2 regions of the Thalassobaculum salexigens DSM 19539 genome follow, and region 1 is predicted to be linked to the other one. Evidence: predicted binding sites of a transcription regulator. Region 1 holds the regulator's gene; the other holds the start of a gene.
What was found. The regulator PhoB, encoded in region 1, activates phosphate uptake and scavenging genes when phosphate is short. The targets are predictions, from matches to a motif close to TNTCATAAAACTGTCA.
Positions count from the first base shown of each region.

Region 2: a site for PhoB is predicted at 2,821-2,836, ahead of phnD (phosphate/phosphite/phosphonate ABC transporter substrate-binding protein). Genes of this name have one in related genera too.

Region 1 is NZ_KE384095.1:459,798-467,479, reverse strand. Features, by position in the region: gene pstB (phosphate ABC transporter ATP-binding protein PstB) at 1-803, shown strand, start outside; gene phoU (phosphate signaling complex protein PhoU) at 871-1,602, shown strand; gene phoB (phosphate regulon transcriptional regulator PhoB) at 1,715-2,407, shown strand; gene G578_RS0122590 (AmpG family muropeptide MFS transporter) at 2,487-3,824, shown strand; gene G578_RS0122585 (adenosine kinase) at 3,829-4,818, opposite strand; gene G578_RS0122580 (EI24 domain-containing protein) at 5,022-5,696, shown strand; gene G578_RS28820 (bactofilin family protein) at 5,987-6,433, shown strand; gene G578_RS0122570 (hypothetical protein) at 6,576-6,905, shown strand; gene nth (endonuclease III) at 6,938-7,576, opposite strand; gene G578_RS27775 (DUF2244 domain-containing protein) at 7,682-7,682, shown strand, end outside.
Region 2 is NZ_KE384093.1:1,620,546-1,628,227, reverse strand. Features, by position in the region: gene G578_RS0112010 (FecCD family ABC transporter permease) at 1-971, shown strand, start outside; gene G578_RS25995 (FecCD family ABC transporter permease) at 968-1,960, shown strand; gene G578_RS0112000 (ABC transporter ATP-binding protein) at 1,957-2,736, shown strand; gene phnD (phosphate/phosphite/phosphonate ABC transporter substrate-binding protein) at 2,890-3,852, shown strand; gene phnC (phosphonate ABC transporter ATP-binding protein) at 3,904-4,752, shown strand; gene phnE (phosphonate ABC transporter, permease protein PhnE) at 4,749-5,567, shown strand; gene phnE (phosphonate ABC transporter, permease protein PhnE) at 5,567-6,379, shown strand; gene G578_RS0111975 (Na/Pi cotransporter family protein) at 6,423-7,682, shown strand, end outside.

The DNA.
Region 1 (7,682 bases):
CCGAAGTCGCATCCAAATCGCCGAGCCCCGAGCAATTGGCCAACCGCTACACCAAGGTTCAGTCCCGTGACGTCAACGTCTACTACGGCGAGAAGCATGCGCTGAAGCATGTGGACCTGGACGTCTACCAGAACGAGGTCACGGCGCTGATCGGCCCGTCCGGCTGCGGCAAGTCCACGTTCCTGCGCTGCCTCAACCGCATGAACGACGTGATCGACATCTGCCGGGTCACCGGCAGGATCGCGCTGGACGAGCACGACATCTACGACCCGTCCCTGGACGTGGTGCAGCTGCGCGCCCGGGTCGGCATGGTGTTCCAGAAGCCGAATCCGTTTCCGAAGACGATCTACGACAACATCGCCTACGGTCCGCGGATCCACGGCATCGCCCACGGCAAGGCCGAGCTGGACGAGATCGTGCAGAAGAGCCTGGAGCGGGCCGGCCTCTGGAAGGAGGTCAGCGACCGGCTGGACCAGCCCGGCACCGGCCTGTCCGGCGGCCAGCAGCAGCGGCTGTGCATCGCCCGGGCGATCGCGGTGAACCCGGAGGTCATCCTGATGGATGAGCCGTGCTCGGCCCTGGACCCGATCGCCACCGCCCGCATCGAGGAGCTGATCGACGAGCTGCGCGAGAACTTCACCATCGTCATCGTCACCCATTCCATGCAGCAGGCTGCCCGCGTGTCCCAGCGCACCGCGTTCTTCCACCTGGGCGATCTGGTGGAGGTCGGCGAGACCGAGACGATCTTCACCAATCCAGTCGACAGCCGCACCCAGGGGTACATCACCGGACGTTTCGGTTAGGCTCGAACGCTACGCCGCAGGCCGGTAGGCGGCTGCGGCCCGTCACCCGTTTCCGGAGGTCTGAATCATGTCCGACAGCCACATCGTGTCCTCGTTCGACGACGAACTGGACGGCTTGCGGTCGGCTATTTCCCGCATGGGCGGTCTCGTCGAGGCCCAGCTCGCCAACTCCATCCAGGCGATCGCCAAGCGCGACGACGCCCTGGCGACCCAGTGCGTGGAGGCCGACAAGGCGATCGACGACCTGGAGGATCAGGTCGAGGCGCTGACCCTGCGGATGCTGGCCCTGCGCCAGCCCGTCGCCCACGACCTGCGCCAGATCCTGTCGGCGCTGAAGATCTCGCACGATCTGGAGCGCATGGGCGACTACGCCACCAACGTGGCCAAGCGCGCCTCGGCCCTGTCGCAGCTCCCGGAGGTCGGGCCGATCAACGGCATCGCCCGCATGGGCCGGCTGACCCACCGGATCATCACCGACGTGCTGGACGCCTATACCCAGCGCGACGTGGAGCGCGCCATGGTGGCCTGGCAGCGCGATGAAGAGATCGACCAGATGTACACCAGCCTCTTTCGGGAGCTGCTGACCTACATGATGGAGGATCCGCGCAACATCACCGCCTGCGCGCACCTGCTCTTCGTGGCCAAGAACATCGAGCGGATCGGCGATCACGCGACCAACATCGCGGAGACCGTCTATTTCGAGGAGACCGGCCGCCGTCTGGAAGGCAACCGGCCGAAGGGGGACAACAGCAGCTTCGCCGTCGTCAAGCCGGAGGAGCTCTCCGAAGAATCGTCCTAGAGCGGATCACGGTCGGATGGCCTCATCCGTTCGTGTGAATTTGCTCTGTATTCAAAGGTTTAGAGGACGATTCACGGTACAGATCGTACTCTAGTCGCGAGTGACCCAGCCCATGAAACCACTGATCCTGATCGTCGAGGATGAAGCGCCGATCGTCACCCTGCTCCGCTACAACCTGGAACGCGAAGGCTTCCGCGTCATCGACGCGGGTGACGGCGAGGAGGCCATGCTGGTCGCCGCGGAGCGCCGGCCCGACCTGATCCTGCTCGACTGGATGCTGCCCCTGCTGTCGGGGATCGAGGCCTGCCGCCGGCTGCGCCGCGCGCCCGACCTGAAGAACATCCCGATCATCATGCTCACCGCCCGCGGCGAGGAGGGCGACCGGATCCGCGGCCTGAACTCCGGGGCCGACGACTACATCACCAAGCCGTTCAGCCCGGCCGAGCTGATCGCCCGGGTCCGCGCGGTGATGCGCCGGGCGCGGCCCTCCACCGAGGACGAGATCCTGCGCTTCGCCGACCTGACCATGGACCTGGCGGCCCATCGGGTGAAGCGCAGCGAGCGCGACATCCATCTCGGACCCACCGAGTTCCGCCTGCTGCGCCATTTCCTGGAGCATCCGGGACGGGTGTTCTCGCGCGAACAGCTGCTCGACACCGTCTGGGGTCCGGACGTCTATGTCGAGCCACGCACGGTCGACGTCCATATCCGCCGGCTGCGCAAGGCGCTGAACAGCGAGAACGACGACGACATGATCCGCACGGTGCGCTCCGCCGGCTACGCGCTCGACGCCAACGCCGCCTGACCGGCGTCCCTTCGCTCCCCCGCTCGCCGAGCATCTAATGATGCTGGGCAAGCCGGGGCGACTCAGATACCTCATCGGTATGGCGGCTGAACGCACCTCCTGGACCGACGGCATCCGGGTCTATCTCGACCGCCGGATGCTCATCATCCTCGTCTTCGGCTTCGCGTCGGGCCTGCCGGCGCCGCTGGTCTATTCGAACCTGTCGATCTGGCTGACCGATGCCGGCTTCTCACGGTCCAGCGTCGGCCTGTTCAGCCTCGCCACCACCGCCTACGCCATCAATTTCCTGTGGGCGCCGCTGGTCGACCGGCTGCGGCTGCCCGGCCTCACCGACCGGCTCGGCCGCCGGCGCGGCTGGGCGCTGCTGACCCAGCTCCTCCTGATCGCCGCCATCGCCTTTCTCGGCCTGACCGATCCGACCGCCGACGTGTCGATGGTGGCGCTGGCCTGCGTCTTCGTCGCCTTCGTGTCCGCCACCCAGGACATCGTCATCGATGCCTATCGGGTCGACATCCTGAAACCGGAAGAGTTCGGCGCGGGATCCGCGGTGGCGATCTGGGGCTGGCATCTGGGCGGCACCCTGGTCGGCGGCGCCGGTGGCCTCTATCTCGCCGCCAACCTGGGCTGGAACGCGACCTATCTTATCCTGGCCTGCACCCTGCTGATCGCCGTCGCCGCCACGCTGCTGGCCCCGGAGCCGACACCCCGCGATCCCTTGCCCGAGGACGTGAGCGACACGGGCGCGCCGGCCACCGAGCGTGCCGCGATCTGGCTGCGCCAGGCACTGATCGACCCCTTCGCCGAGTTCATGCGCCGGGACTGGTGGCTGCTGATCCTGGTCTTCGTCTTCGTGTTCAAGTTCGGGGACGCGCTGCTCGGCCGCATGTCCTTCGTGTTCTACCGGGAGCTGGGTTTCGAGCTGACGCAGATCGCCGACGTCACCAAGGTGTTCGGCCTCGCCGCCGTCTGCGTGGGCGTCTTCGCGGGCGGGATCCTGGTGAAACTGGCCGGCGTGTTCCGCGCCCTGCTGGCCGGCGGCCTCGCCGCGGCGGCGACCAACCTCGCCTATGCCTATCTCGCCGGCGCCGGCCAGGACGCGGACGTCTTCGCCGTGGCGGTGATCGCCGACAATTTCACCGGCGGCCTGGCGACCGTCGCTTTCGTCGCCTACCTCGCCGGGCTCTGCAACACGGCATTCTCGGCGACCCAATATGCGCTGCTGAACTCGCTGGGGAATCTGGCGCGGATCTGGTTCGCGTCCTCCGCCGGCGTCATCGTCGACAGCCTGGGCGGAGACTGGGCGCTGTTCTTCACCATGACCGCCGGCCTTGCCCTGCTGGGCCTGCCGCTGCTGCTGGTGCTGATGTGGGTGATGCCGGACCCGGGCAAGGCCGGATCCGGCTCAGAGTCGTCTTAAGCGATCAGCCGAGCTTCTCGGCCACCAGCTTCTTCAGGTCGGCCTCCGGCCGCGCGCCCACGTGGCTGATGATCTCCGACGCGCAGATCGCCCCCATCCGGCCGCAGGTCACGGCGTCCTTGCCGGCGGTGTATCCGTGCAGGAACCCGGCGGCGTAGAGGTCGCCCGCCCCGGTGGTGTCGACCACCTGGGCAACCGGCTCGGCATCGAGCACGTGGACCTCGTCGCGATGGACGACGACCGCGCCCTTCTCGCTGCGGGTCAGGGCCGCCGTCTCGACCTCGAAACGAACTGCCTGAAGCACATCGTCGAACTTGTCGGTCTCGAACAGCGACAGGGACTCCGCCTCGTTGGCGAAGAGGATGTCCACGTGATGCTTCACCAGCTCCTTGAAATCGGCGCGGTGCCGGTCGACGCAGAACGAGTCCGACAGCGACAGGGCGACCTTGCCGCCGGAGCGGTGGGCGATCTCCGCCGCCTTGACGAACGCCTTCTTGGCCTCGGGCTGATCCCAGAGATAGCCCTCCAGGTAGACCACCTGGGCGTCGGCGATCAGGTCCTCGGGGATATCCTCGGGGGTCAGGTTCACGCAGGCGCCCAGGAAGGTGCTCATGGACCGTTGCGCATCCGGCGTCACCAGGACGAGGCAGCGGGCGGTCGGCGGTCCGTCCGGGGCCGCCGCTGTCTCGAAGCGCACGCCCTGGGCGGTGATGTCGTGGCGGAACACCTTGCCCAGCCCGTCATCGCGCACCTTGCCGATATAGCCGGTGCGGCTGCCGAGCGCGGCCAGGCCGGCGGCGGTGTTGCCGGCCGAGCCGCCGGACATCTCCACGCCCGGCCCCATGGCGGCGTAGAGGGATTCCGAACGCTCGGCGTCGATCAGGGTCATCGCGCCCTTCTCCACTTTCTCCGTCGCCAGAAAGGCGTCGTCGCAGCGGGAAATGACGTCGACGATGGCGTTGCCGATGGCGACGACATCCAGGCTCTTGGTCATTCAGATCTCCAGGAGTTCTTGGAAACGGCCTCGCCAGCACCCTAGTGGTCTGACCGAACCGATCAACCCCGGCGATTGGGTTCGTGGGCGGTCCCGTGCGGAAATCGACCCTTCACGGGCGAGCCGCGCTTGAATACGGCGCGGCTTCGTGGTTTCAAGCGGCGGGGCGACGCAGCCACATGAGATGGCCACATGAGACGGCGATGTTCAAATCGATTTCCCTGACCCTGGGGCAGCTCGGCGATCCCCGCCTGCGGTCGGTGCTGATCCTGTCGATCGGCGCCAGCCTCGCCCTGATCGTCGTTCTCACGATCGGCGTCGGCTACGCGCTGAGCGCCCTGGCCCAGACCGGGACCGAGTGGCTGGACAGCCTGCTGGTCTGGCTGGGCGCCATCGGAACCTTCATCTTCGCCCTGATCTTCTTTCCCGGCTCCGTGCAGTTGGTCAGCGGCGTGTTTGCCGACCGGGTGGCCGACGCGGTGATGGCGACCCACTATCCGACCGCGCCGACCCCGCGCCACGTGCCGATGGGCGAGGTGCTCGGCGACGGACTGCGCTTCGCCTTCCTGTCCATCGGCCTGAACATCCTCGCCCTGCCGCTGTATTTCGTGCTGCCGGGTCTCAATCTGATCGTGTTCTACGGGCTGAACGGCTACCTGCTCGGCCGCGAATACGCCGAGATGGTCGGTCAGCGGACCCTGGACCGGATGTCGATGCGGACGTTCCGGCGCGCGAATCAGGGATCGCTTTTTCTCGGCGGGGTGCTCATCGCCGTGCTGTCGACGATCCCTGTGGTGAACCTCACAACCCCCGTTGTGGCAACCGCTTTTGCGGTCCACGAACATGAACGGTTGCGGCGCCGAACCGTTCCGCGATAATACCGGTGGGGCAACCGTTTAGCCGAAAGCGCTCAGTTAGGAGATAAGCCATGTTCCGGCGTCGCAGAGCATCCGAAATGCCGCGAGACGGAAATGTCGAACCGGTGATGGATGCGGGCGCATCGAAGGAGTCCGGCTCCGACACCGACGATCTCTCCTCATCAACCCCCATCGGCAGCCAGTCTGAAGGCGCGGACAGCGTGTCCGGGTCGCCGGACTCCGACACCGTGCGTCCGGACACCTCGACATCCTCCCCCTCCTCCGCCGCTTCCGACTCGAAAGGTTCGGCCATGTCCGCTTCGACCCCCCCGCGTACCCCCGGCCAGGGCTTCGTGCCCGAGATTCCCCGACGCTCCGCCGCCGACATTCCCGGCGCTCCGCAGCGCCGGCCGACCGCGCCCCGCGGCAACGAGGAGAGCAAGCGTCTCCTGGTCGGCAAGGACATCTCGCTGTCCGGCGAGATCACGGCCTGCGACTCCCTCGTCGTCGAAGGCACCGTCCAGGCGACCCTGGAGCACAGCCAATCCCTCGAGGTCACAGACACCGGCCTATACCGGGGCAAGGTGACAATAGAAGAAGCGATCATCGCCGGCCGCTTCGAAGGCGAGCTGTCGGTCCGCGGTACCCTGTCGGTGAAGGCCACCGGCGTGCTCGAGGGCAAGGTCCGGTTCAACAAGCTGGAAGTCGAGCTCGGTGGTGTGATCAAGGGCGATATCAGCCCCCTGACCGAAGAGTAATCCGCGCATGGACCGTGTCGCCGGGCGCCGCGCCTGCGCTCTTGCCCTGACCGCCGCTGGCCTGACTGCCGCGATTTTCCTTTCCGGATGCGCAACGACGCAGCCCGCCCCCAAGACGGCGGCTGCCCCGGGCGCGACGCCGGTGGCCCGCGGCGCGGCCCCGGTCCCGGTAACCACCGGCAGGGCCCTGCGGCCGGTGGCGCTGCGCGACGAGCGGTCGCTCCGCGCGCTGGATCCGACCGGGGTGGCGCGGCTGATCGGCCAGCCGACCTTCGTGCGCCAGGACGGCGGCGCCACGGTCTGGCAGTACACGGCCCGCACCTGCATCATGGACCTGTTCTGGTACCGCTCGGATATCGGGCCGGCTCTGGTCCATATGGAGGCCCGCAATATCCACAGTCCGCGCGCGGCCGACATGCAGGACTGCCTCGACGAACTCTGGAAGCAGCACACGGTCGAGGCGGAAAGCTGAGCCGGGCCGGTTCCCTCAGAGGGCCGGTTCCTTCAAGAAGCCAGCGTCTTGTCCTTGAAATTGCAGACGGCGGCGACCTTGCAGTCCGGGCATCGCGGCTTGCGCGCCTTGCAGATGTAGCGGCCGTGCAGGATCAGCCAGTGATGCGCATGGCGCAGATAGGCCGGCGGCACCTTCTTCAACAGCGCCTTCTCCACCGCCAGCGGCGTCTTCCCCGCCGCCAGACCCGTACGGTTGGCGACCCGGAACAGGTGGGTGTCGACGGCAATGGTCGGCTCGCCGAAGGCGATGTTCAGGACCACGTTGGCGGTCTTGCGGCCGACGCCTGGAAGAGCCTCCAGCGCCTCGCGGTCGCGCGGGACCGCGCTGCCGTGCTTCTCGATCAGCTGCTCGCAGAGGGCGATGACGTTCTTGGCCTTGGCGTTGAACAATCCGATCGTCTTGATGTGCTCCTTCACCCCGGCCTCGCCGAGCACCAGCATCTTCTCCGGCGTGTCGGCGACCGGAAACAGCTTCTTCGTCGCCTTGTTGACGCCGATATCGGTCGCCTGCGCCGACAGGACGACGGCGACCAGCAGGGTGAAGGGATTGATCCAGTCGAGCTCGCCCTGCGGCTCCGGGTTATCCGCCTGGAGCGTGGCAAAGAAGGTCTCGATCTGGGCTTTGGTCATCGCGCGGGCCATCTCCCTGTTTAGCCCCCGCGACAGAGGGCCGCAATCGCCAACATCGCTATGCCGGATTGACCGCTCCCCGGTCCGCGGCGCTAATGTGAGGCCA
Region 2 (7,682 bases), on a different contig from region 1:
CCCTGCTCGGCCTGCTGCTCCTGGCGATCCTGATCAGCCTGCTGCTGGGGTATCGGCCGATCAACCCGGCGGAACTCTGGCAGGCGCTGGTCGCCCCGGACCCGACCGACCCCGCCCATGTCACCATCCGCGCCATCCGGTTCCCGCGCACGGTCGCCGGGCTGGTCTGCGGCGGCGCGCTCGGCGCGGCGGGAATGGCGATCCAGGCCGTCACCCGCAACCCGCTGGCCGACCCGGGCATCCTCGGGATCAACGCCGGGGCCGCCTTCGGGGTGGTGGTCGGAGCGCTGGTCCTCGGACAGGTCGATGCCGGCCTTCTGTCGCTCCTCGCCTTTCCGGGCGCGGCCCTGGCGGCCGCCGCGGTCTTCGCCCTGGGCGGCGGGCTGCGCGGCAATGCCAGCCCGGTGCGCCTGACCCTGGCCGGCGCCGCGCTCGGCGTGCTGCTGCTCTCGCTGGTCACCGCCTCGGTGCTGATGCGCGGCGAGACCCTCGATGTCATGCGGTTCTGGATCGTCGGATCCCTGGCCGAGGCGCGGGCCCGCCCGCTGGTGGAAATGACGCTCGCCGCCGGTGCCGGCTTCCTGCTTGTCCTGGCCCTGGCCCCGAAACTGGAGGTCCTGGCGCTGGGCGACGCGCTGTCCCGCGGCCTCGGCACCCGACCCGGCCGGGTTCAGGCGGGGGCACTGGTCTGCATCGCGCTGCTGACCGGCGCGGCGGTGGCGATCGCCGGACCCATCGCCTTCCTCGGCCTGATGGTACCGCCGATCGCCCGTCGGCTGGTCGGCGGCTCCCTGCGGCCGGGACTGATCGCCGCCGCCCTGCTGGGGGCGTCGATCCTTCTCCTGGCCGACAGCGCCGGGCGCCTGCTGCTGGCCCCGGCGGAGATCCGGGCCGGCGTCATGACCGCGTTGCTCGGCGGGCCGATCTTCGTGCTGATCGCGCGGCGGATCCGGCCGGGAGCGATCGGATGATCCGCGGCACCGTCCTCGTCCTGCTGCTGGCCGGCTCGGCGGCCCTGGCCCTGCTGGTCGGCCAGATCCACCTCAGCCCGGCAAGCCTGTGGGACGGCCTGACCGGCGGCGACGGACCGGCGGCGCTGACGATCTCGGTTCTGCGCGGCCCCCGGGTCGCCGTCGCCCTGCTGTCGGGTGCCGCCCTGGGCCTGGCAGGCGCGGTGTTCCAGCTCCTGCTGCGCAACCCTCTGGCGTCGCCCGACGTGATGGGCTTCACCGGCGGGTCCGGCCTCGCCATTCTGGCGGCGATCGCCATGGGGACAAGCGTCCCGCTGCCGCTGGCGGCGGCGGCGGGCGGACTGGCGGCCGGCCTGATCGTCCTGACCCTGTCGCGCCCGGCCGGCAGCCGTGGCGGCATCGACGGCGCCTCGCCGGTGACCATTGTCCTGGTCGGTATCGGGGTCGGCTTCGCCGCCTCGGCCTTCGGCTCGTTCCTGATGACCCGCCTGTCCGGTCCCCAGGCGGCGGAGGCCCAACGCTGGCTGGTCGGCTCGCTCTCCGCCCGCGACTGGTCGCATGTCCGGATCCTCATGGCGGCCGGCGGCGCGCTCGTCCTCTGCCTGGCCCTTCAGGTGCGCGCCCTGCGGCTGCTCGAGCTTGGGGCGGAGCTGGCCTCGGGGCTCGGCCTGAAGGTGGCGCGGGCCCGGCTGCTGCTGGCGGCGACCGCCATCGGCCTGTGCGCGGTGGCCGTGTCGATCGTCGGCCCCGTCGCCTTCGTGGCGCTGATGGCCCCGCCGGTGGGCGTACGCCTGGCGCGGGCGACCGACCCGGGCGCCCGGCTTGCGGCGGCCGCGGGGGCGGGCGCGGTCATCATGGTGCTTGCCGATCTTGTCGCCCGGGCGAGCCTCCCCGGCCTGCAGCTGCCGATCGGCGTCACCACCGGCATTCTCGGCGCGCCTTACCTGCTGTGGCGCCTGTCACGCGAGATGGAAAGGGGCGAGCTGTGAGCCCGATCAGCCTGCGCACGGAATCCCTGTCGGTCGGTTACCAGGACCGCCAGGTGATCCAAGGACTGGACCTCGTCTTCCCGGTGGGACGGAGCACCGCCATCCTCGGCCCCAACGGCTGCGGAAAGTCGACCCTGCTGCGCGCGCTGGCCCGGCTGCTGAAACCGTCGGCGGGACGGGTGCTGCTGGGCGACGCCGACCTGCATGCCGCCGACACCCGCGACGTCGCCCGGCAGCTCGCCATCCTGCCGCAGTTCCCTCTCGCCCCGGACGCGATCAACGTGGGCGAGCTGGTCCGGCGCGGGCGGACCCCGTGGCGCGGCCTGCTCGCCCCCTGGACGCGGGACGACAGCGACGCCTGCACCGACGCCCTCGACGCGGTCGGTATGACCGACATGGCCGACCGCCCGCTGGCCGAGCTGTCCGGCGGCCAGCGCCAGCGCGCCTGGCTGGCTCTCGTGCTGGCTCAGCGGACCCCGCTGCTGCTGCTGGACGAGCCGACCTCCCACCTGGATCTGGCACAGCAGATCGAGATGCTGAAACTGCTGCAGCAACGGGTCGCGGACACCGGCATGACGGTGGTCAGCGTGCTGCACGACCTGAACCTCGCCGCCCGGTTCAGCGATCACCTGGTGCTGCTGAGCCCGCAGGGGCTGATCGCCGAGGGCGCGCCGGAGACGGTAGTGACCGCCGAGAACCTGCACCGGGCGTTCGGCCTGGCGGCCCAGGTCATGGCCGATCCGCTGACCGGGCGGCCGTGGATTCTGCCGCACTAGGTCGAACCCCAGTTCCGCCGGTCCATCGGACACTGACGCATATATTTTGTGCTTGGGTCACGCCCGGGACCACGATAATGCTGATGTCACAAAACTGTAATGTTCGGTCATACCGCAGGTGGGCCGACGATAACGACCTGTAGGGAGAATCACATGATTCGCAGAAATTTGATGCTGTCGGCCCTCGCCGGTCTGGTCGGCGCGGTCTCGCTGAGCTGGGCCGCCCCCAGCTACGCCCTCGACTCCCGGTTCAAGGACGACAATGGTGATCTGGTCGCCGATACGCCGACCGATCCGAGCCAGCAGGTCGATCCCGACACCCTCATCTTCGCCTATACCCCGGTCGAGGATCCGGCGGTCTACGCCAAGGTGTGGGACGGCTTCCTGCGCCACATGGAGAGCGTGACCGGCAAGAAGGTCCAGTTCTTCCCCGTGCAGTCCAACGCCGCCCAGATCGAGGCGATGCGCGCCGGTCGCCTGCATGTCGCCGGCTTCAACACCGGCTCCAACCCGCTGGCGGTGAACTGCGCCGGTTTCGTGTCCTTCACCATCATGGCCTCGAAGGACGGCGATTTCGGCTACAACATGGAAATCATCACCTATCCGGGCAGCGGCATCGAGAAGGTCGAGGACATCAAGGGCCGGAAGATGGCCTTCACCTCGCAGACCTCGAATTCCGGCTTCAAGGCGCCGTCGGCGATCCTGAAGGCCGATTACGGCATGGTCCCGGAGACGGATTTCGAGCCGGTGTTCTCCGGCAAGCACGACAACTCGATCCTCGGCGTGGCCAACAAGGACTATCCGGCCGCCGCGATCGCCAACTCGGTGCTGCACCGCATGGTGGCCCGCGACGTGATCAAGGCCGATCAGGTCGTCTCGATCTACAAGTCGCAGAAGTTCCCGACCACCGGGTTCGGCTACGTCTACAACCTGAAGCCGGAGCTGCAGGAGAAGATCAAGGAAGCCTTCTTCACCTTCGACTGGGAAGGCTCGGCCCTTAAGGAGGAGTTCGCCCGGTCCGGTGAGGAGCAGTTCATCCCGATCACCTACAAGTCCCACTGGGAGGTGATCCGCAAGATCGACACCGCCAACGGCGTCTCCTACGACTGCAAGTGACCCCACGGTCACACAACACCCTTTGACCGGCACATTTTAGGGAGCGGCCGAATGCTGCGCTTGAAGGACCTCTCGAAGGTCTATGCAACCGGAGATCGGGCGCTCACCGATGTGAGCCTTACGGTCGAGCCCGGTCAGGTCGTTGGCCTGATCGGGCCGTCCGGGGCGGGGAAATCCACCCTGATCCGCTGTATCAACCGTCTGGTCGAGCCGACCTCAGGCCAGGTCTATCTCGGCGACATGGACATCACCGGCCTGAGCCGCGGCGGTCTGCGCCGCGCCCGCCGCCGGATCGGCATGATCTTCCAGGAATACGCCCTGGTGGAACGCCTCACCGTGATGGAGAACGTGCTGTCCGGCCGGCTCGGCTATGTCGGCTTCTGGCGCAGCTTCTTCCGCAAGTTTCCGCCGGCATCGATCGAGAACGCCTACCGCCTGCTCGACCGGGTCGGACTGTCGGACCATGTGAACAAGCGCGCCGACGCCCTGTCCGGCGGCCAGCGCCAGCGGGTCGGCATCGCCCGCGCCCTGGAGCAGGATCCCGACCTGCTGCTGATCGACGAGCCGACGGCGTCGCTCGACCCGAAGACCTCGCGGCAGATCATGCGGCTGATCGTGGAGATCTGCGACGAGCGCGGCCTGCCCGCCATCATCAACATTCACGACGTCGCCCTCGCCCAGCAGTTCGTGCGCCGGGTCATCGGCCTGCAGTCCGGCCGCGTGGTCTTCGACGGCAGCCCGGACGAACTCACCGCGGACGTCCTCACCCAGATCTACGGCGAGGAGGACTGGTCCGCCACGATCCGCAAGGCCGACGAAGACGGCGAGGACATCGACGAGGACGCCGACCATCCCGGCACGGTCCCGGTCGACCGCGAACGCCTGGCGGGCCTCACATGACCGACGCGGGCATGACCGGCGCGACCGATTACCGGGGCTGGACGCGGCCGCCCATCATCAAGCGGCCCTGGCTGCGCTGGGCGCTGTACGGCGGCGGCCTGCTCTATCTGGTGCTGGCCGTCGCCTCGGTCGAGGTGAACTGGGTGCGGGTCTGGGAAGGTTTGGAGCGCGGCCAGCGCTTCATCGAGGGCTTCCTGGTCCCCGACTTCACCAGCCGCTGGGAGGACATCCTCCAGGGCATGGAAGAGAGCCTGACCATGTCGGTGACCGCGACCGTGGTCGGCGTGCTGATCTCCATCCCCATCGGCATCGGCGCCGCCCGCAACATAGCGCCCCTGCCGATCTACGCCGTGTGCCGGGCCATCGTCGCCCTGTCACGCAGCTTCCAGGAGATCATCGTCGCCATCCTGTTCGTCGCCATGTTCGGCTTCGGCCCGTTCGCCGGCTTCCTGACCCTGTCCTTCGCCACCATCGGCTTCCTGGCCAAGCTGCTGGCCGAGGACATCGAGGATATCGACGAGGCCCAGGCCGAGGCGGTGCGGGCGACCGGGGCCGGCTGGTGGCAGATCGTAAACTACGCGATCCAGCCGCAGGTCATGCCGCGCCTGATCGGCCTCAGCCTCTACCGGCTGGACATCAATTTCCGCGAGTCGGCGGTGATCGGCATCGTCGGCGCCGGCGGCATCGGCGCCACCCTGAACACCGCGATGGACCGCTACGAATACGATTCCGCCGCCGCGATCCTGATCCTGATCATCCTGATCGTCATGGCCGCCGAATACCTGTCGGGCTACGTGCGGAAGTGGGTGCAATGATGACGATGACCGACCTCGCCCACCGGACCTGGCGCCGGCGCTCCACCCGCAAGGAACTGGCGCTCTGGCTCGGCTGGCTCCTGCTCGTCGCCCTGTTCGTGTTCTGCTGGCAGGTGATGACCGAGAGCACGATCTGGGCTTTCGTCACCGACGCGCCCCGTCAGGCCGCCGATATCGGCTCGCGCATGTTCCCGCCGCGCTGGGAGTATATCCCGGCCCTGCTGGAGCCGCTCTGGGACACTCTGAACATCGCCACGCTCGGCACGCTGCTGGCGCTGTTCATGGCGGTGCCGGTGGCCTTTATGGCGGCCCGCAACACCACCCCCAGCACCCGCTTCGTGCGGCCGGTCGCCCTGCTGATCATCGTCGCCAGCCGCTCGATCAACTCGCTGATCTGGGCGCTGCTGCTGGTCGCGGTCATCGGCCCCGGCGTGATGGCCGGCATCGTCGCCATCGCCCTGCGCTCGATCGGCTTCGTCGCCAAGCTGCTCTACGAGGCGATCGAGGAGATCGACGAAGCACAGGTCGAGGCGGTGGCCGCCACCGGCGCCAGCAAGGCGCAGCTCATGGATTACGCGGTGGTGCCGCAGATCCTGCCGGCCTTCGCCGGGATCACGGTGTTCCGCTGGGACATCAACATCCGCGAGTCGACGGTTCTCGGGCTGGTCGGAGCCGGCGGACTGGGCCTGCGGCTGCAGGAATCCCTGAACGTGCTAGCCTGGCCCCAGGTGACGGTGATCTTCATCCTGATCCTGATCACCGTGCTGGTCAGCGAGTGGGTCTCCGCCAAGGTCCGCCATGCCATCATCTGACGAAGGGTCGCGGCCGTACCGGTCGCGACTGCGGGAAACCTGAATGCATCTGCTCATCGAAATCGCCGGCGGCGTCGCCCTGCTCCTGTGGGGCGTGCGCATGGTGCGCACCGGAATCACCCGGGCCTTCGGTTCGGCGATCCGGCGCGGCATCGCGGCGGCGACGCGGAACCGGCTGACCTCGTTCCTCACCGGGTTCACGGTCACCGGCTTCCTGCAGAGCAGTACCGCCACCGCCCTGATCGTCGGCTCCTTCGGGGGCCGCAAGATGATCGCCGTGCCGGCCGGATTGGCGATCATGCTGGGTGCGGATGTCGGCAGTACGGTCGTGGTGCAGGTGCTGGCCTTCGACGTCTCCTGGATCTCGCCGCTCTTTCTGTTCGTCGGCGTGACCGCCTTCCTGACCTCCGACGACTCCCGCCGACGGGCCATGGCCCGGGTGCTGATCGGCCTCGGGCTGATGCTGCTGGCGATCAAGATGGTGATGCTGGCCTCGGTCCCGCTGCGCGAGGGGCCGACCCTGTCGGTCCTGCTGGCGCCGATGGTCGACGAGCCGATCCTGGCGATCCTGCTCGGCGCAGGGCTGGCTTGGCTGGCCCATTCCAGCCTGACCGTGATCGTGCTGGTGATGACGCTGGTCTCCCTACACGTGGTCGAGGTTCAGCTCGCCATGGCGCTGGTGCTGGGGGCAAATATCGGCAGCTCGATCACCCCGGTGGCGATGAACTGGCGGGCGGATCCCTCGGCGCGGCGCATTCCGGTGGGCAACCTGATGATGCGGACGGCAGGCGTGGCCCTGGTGTTCTGGATGGTGCCCTGGATCGTGCCGTATCTGCGCGACATCTCCGACGATCCGGCCCGGCTGATCGCGAATTTCCACACCGGCTTCAACCTGGCGGTGGCGCTCCTGTTCCTGCCCTTCGTCGGCCTCGTAGCCGCCCTGGTCACCCGGATGCTGCCGGACAGTCCGGCGGCGGAAGACGAGAAGGCGCCGAGGCATCTGGAGGAGTCCGCGCTCGATTCACCCGGCGTCGCCCTGTCCAGCGCCGCGCGCGAGACCCTGCGGATCGGCGATACGGTGGAATCGATGCTCGAACGCACCATGGAGGTGTTCAAGAGCGGCCGCTCCGACCTGATCAAGGAGATCGAGCGCGACGACGACGTGGTCGACGTGCTGCACGAGGCGGTGAAGCTCTATCTCACCCGGCTGTCGCGTCAGGAACTGGACCCCAAGGAAAGCCGCCGGGTGGTCGAGATCCTGACTTTCAACACCAACCTGGAGCATATCGGCGACATCATCGAC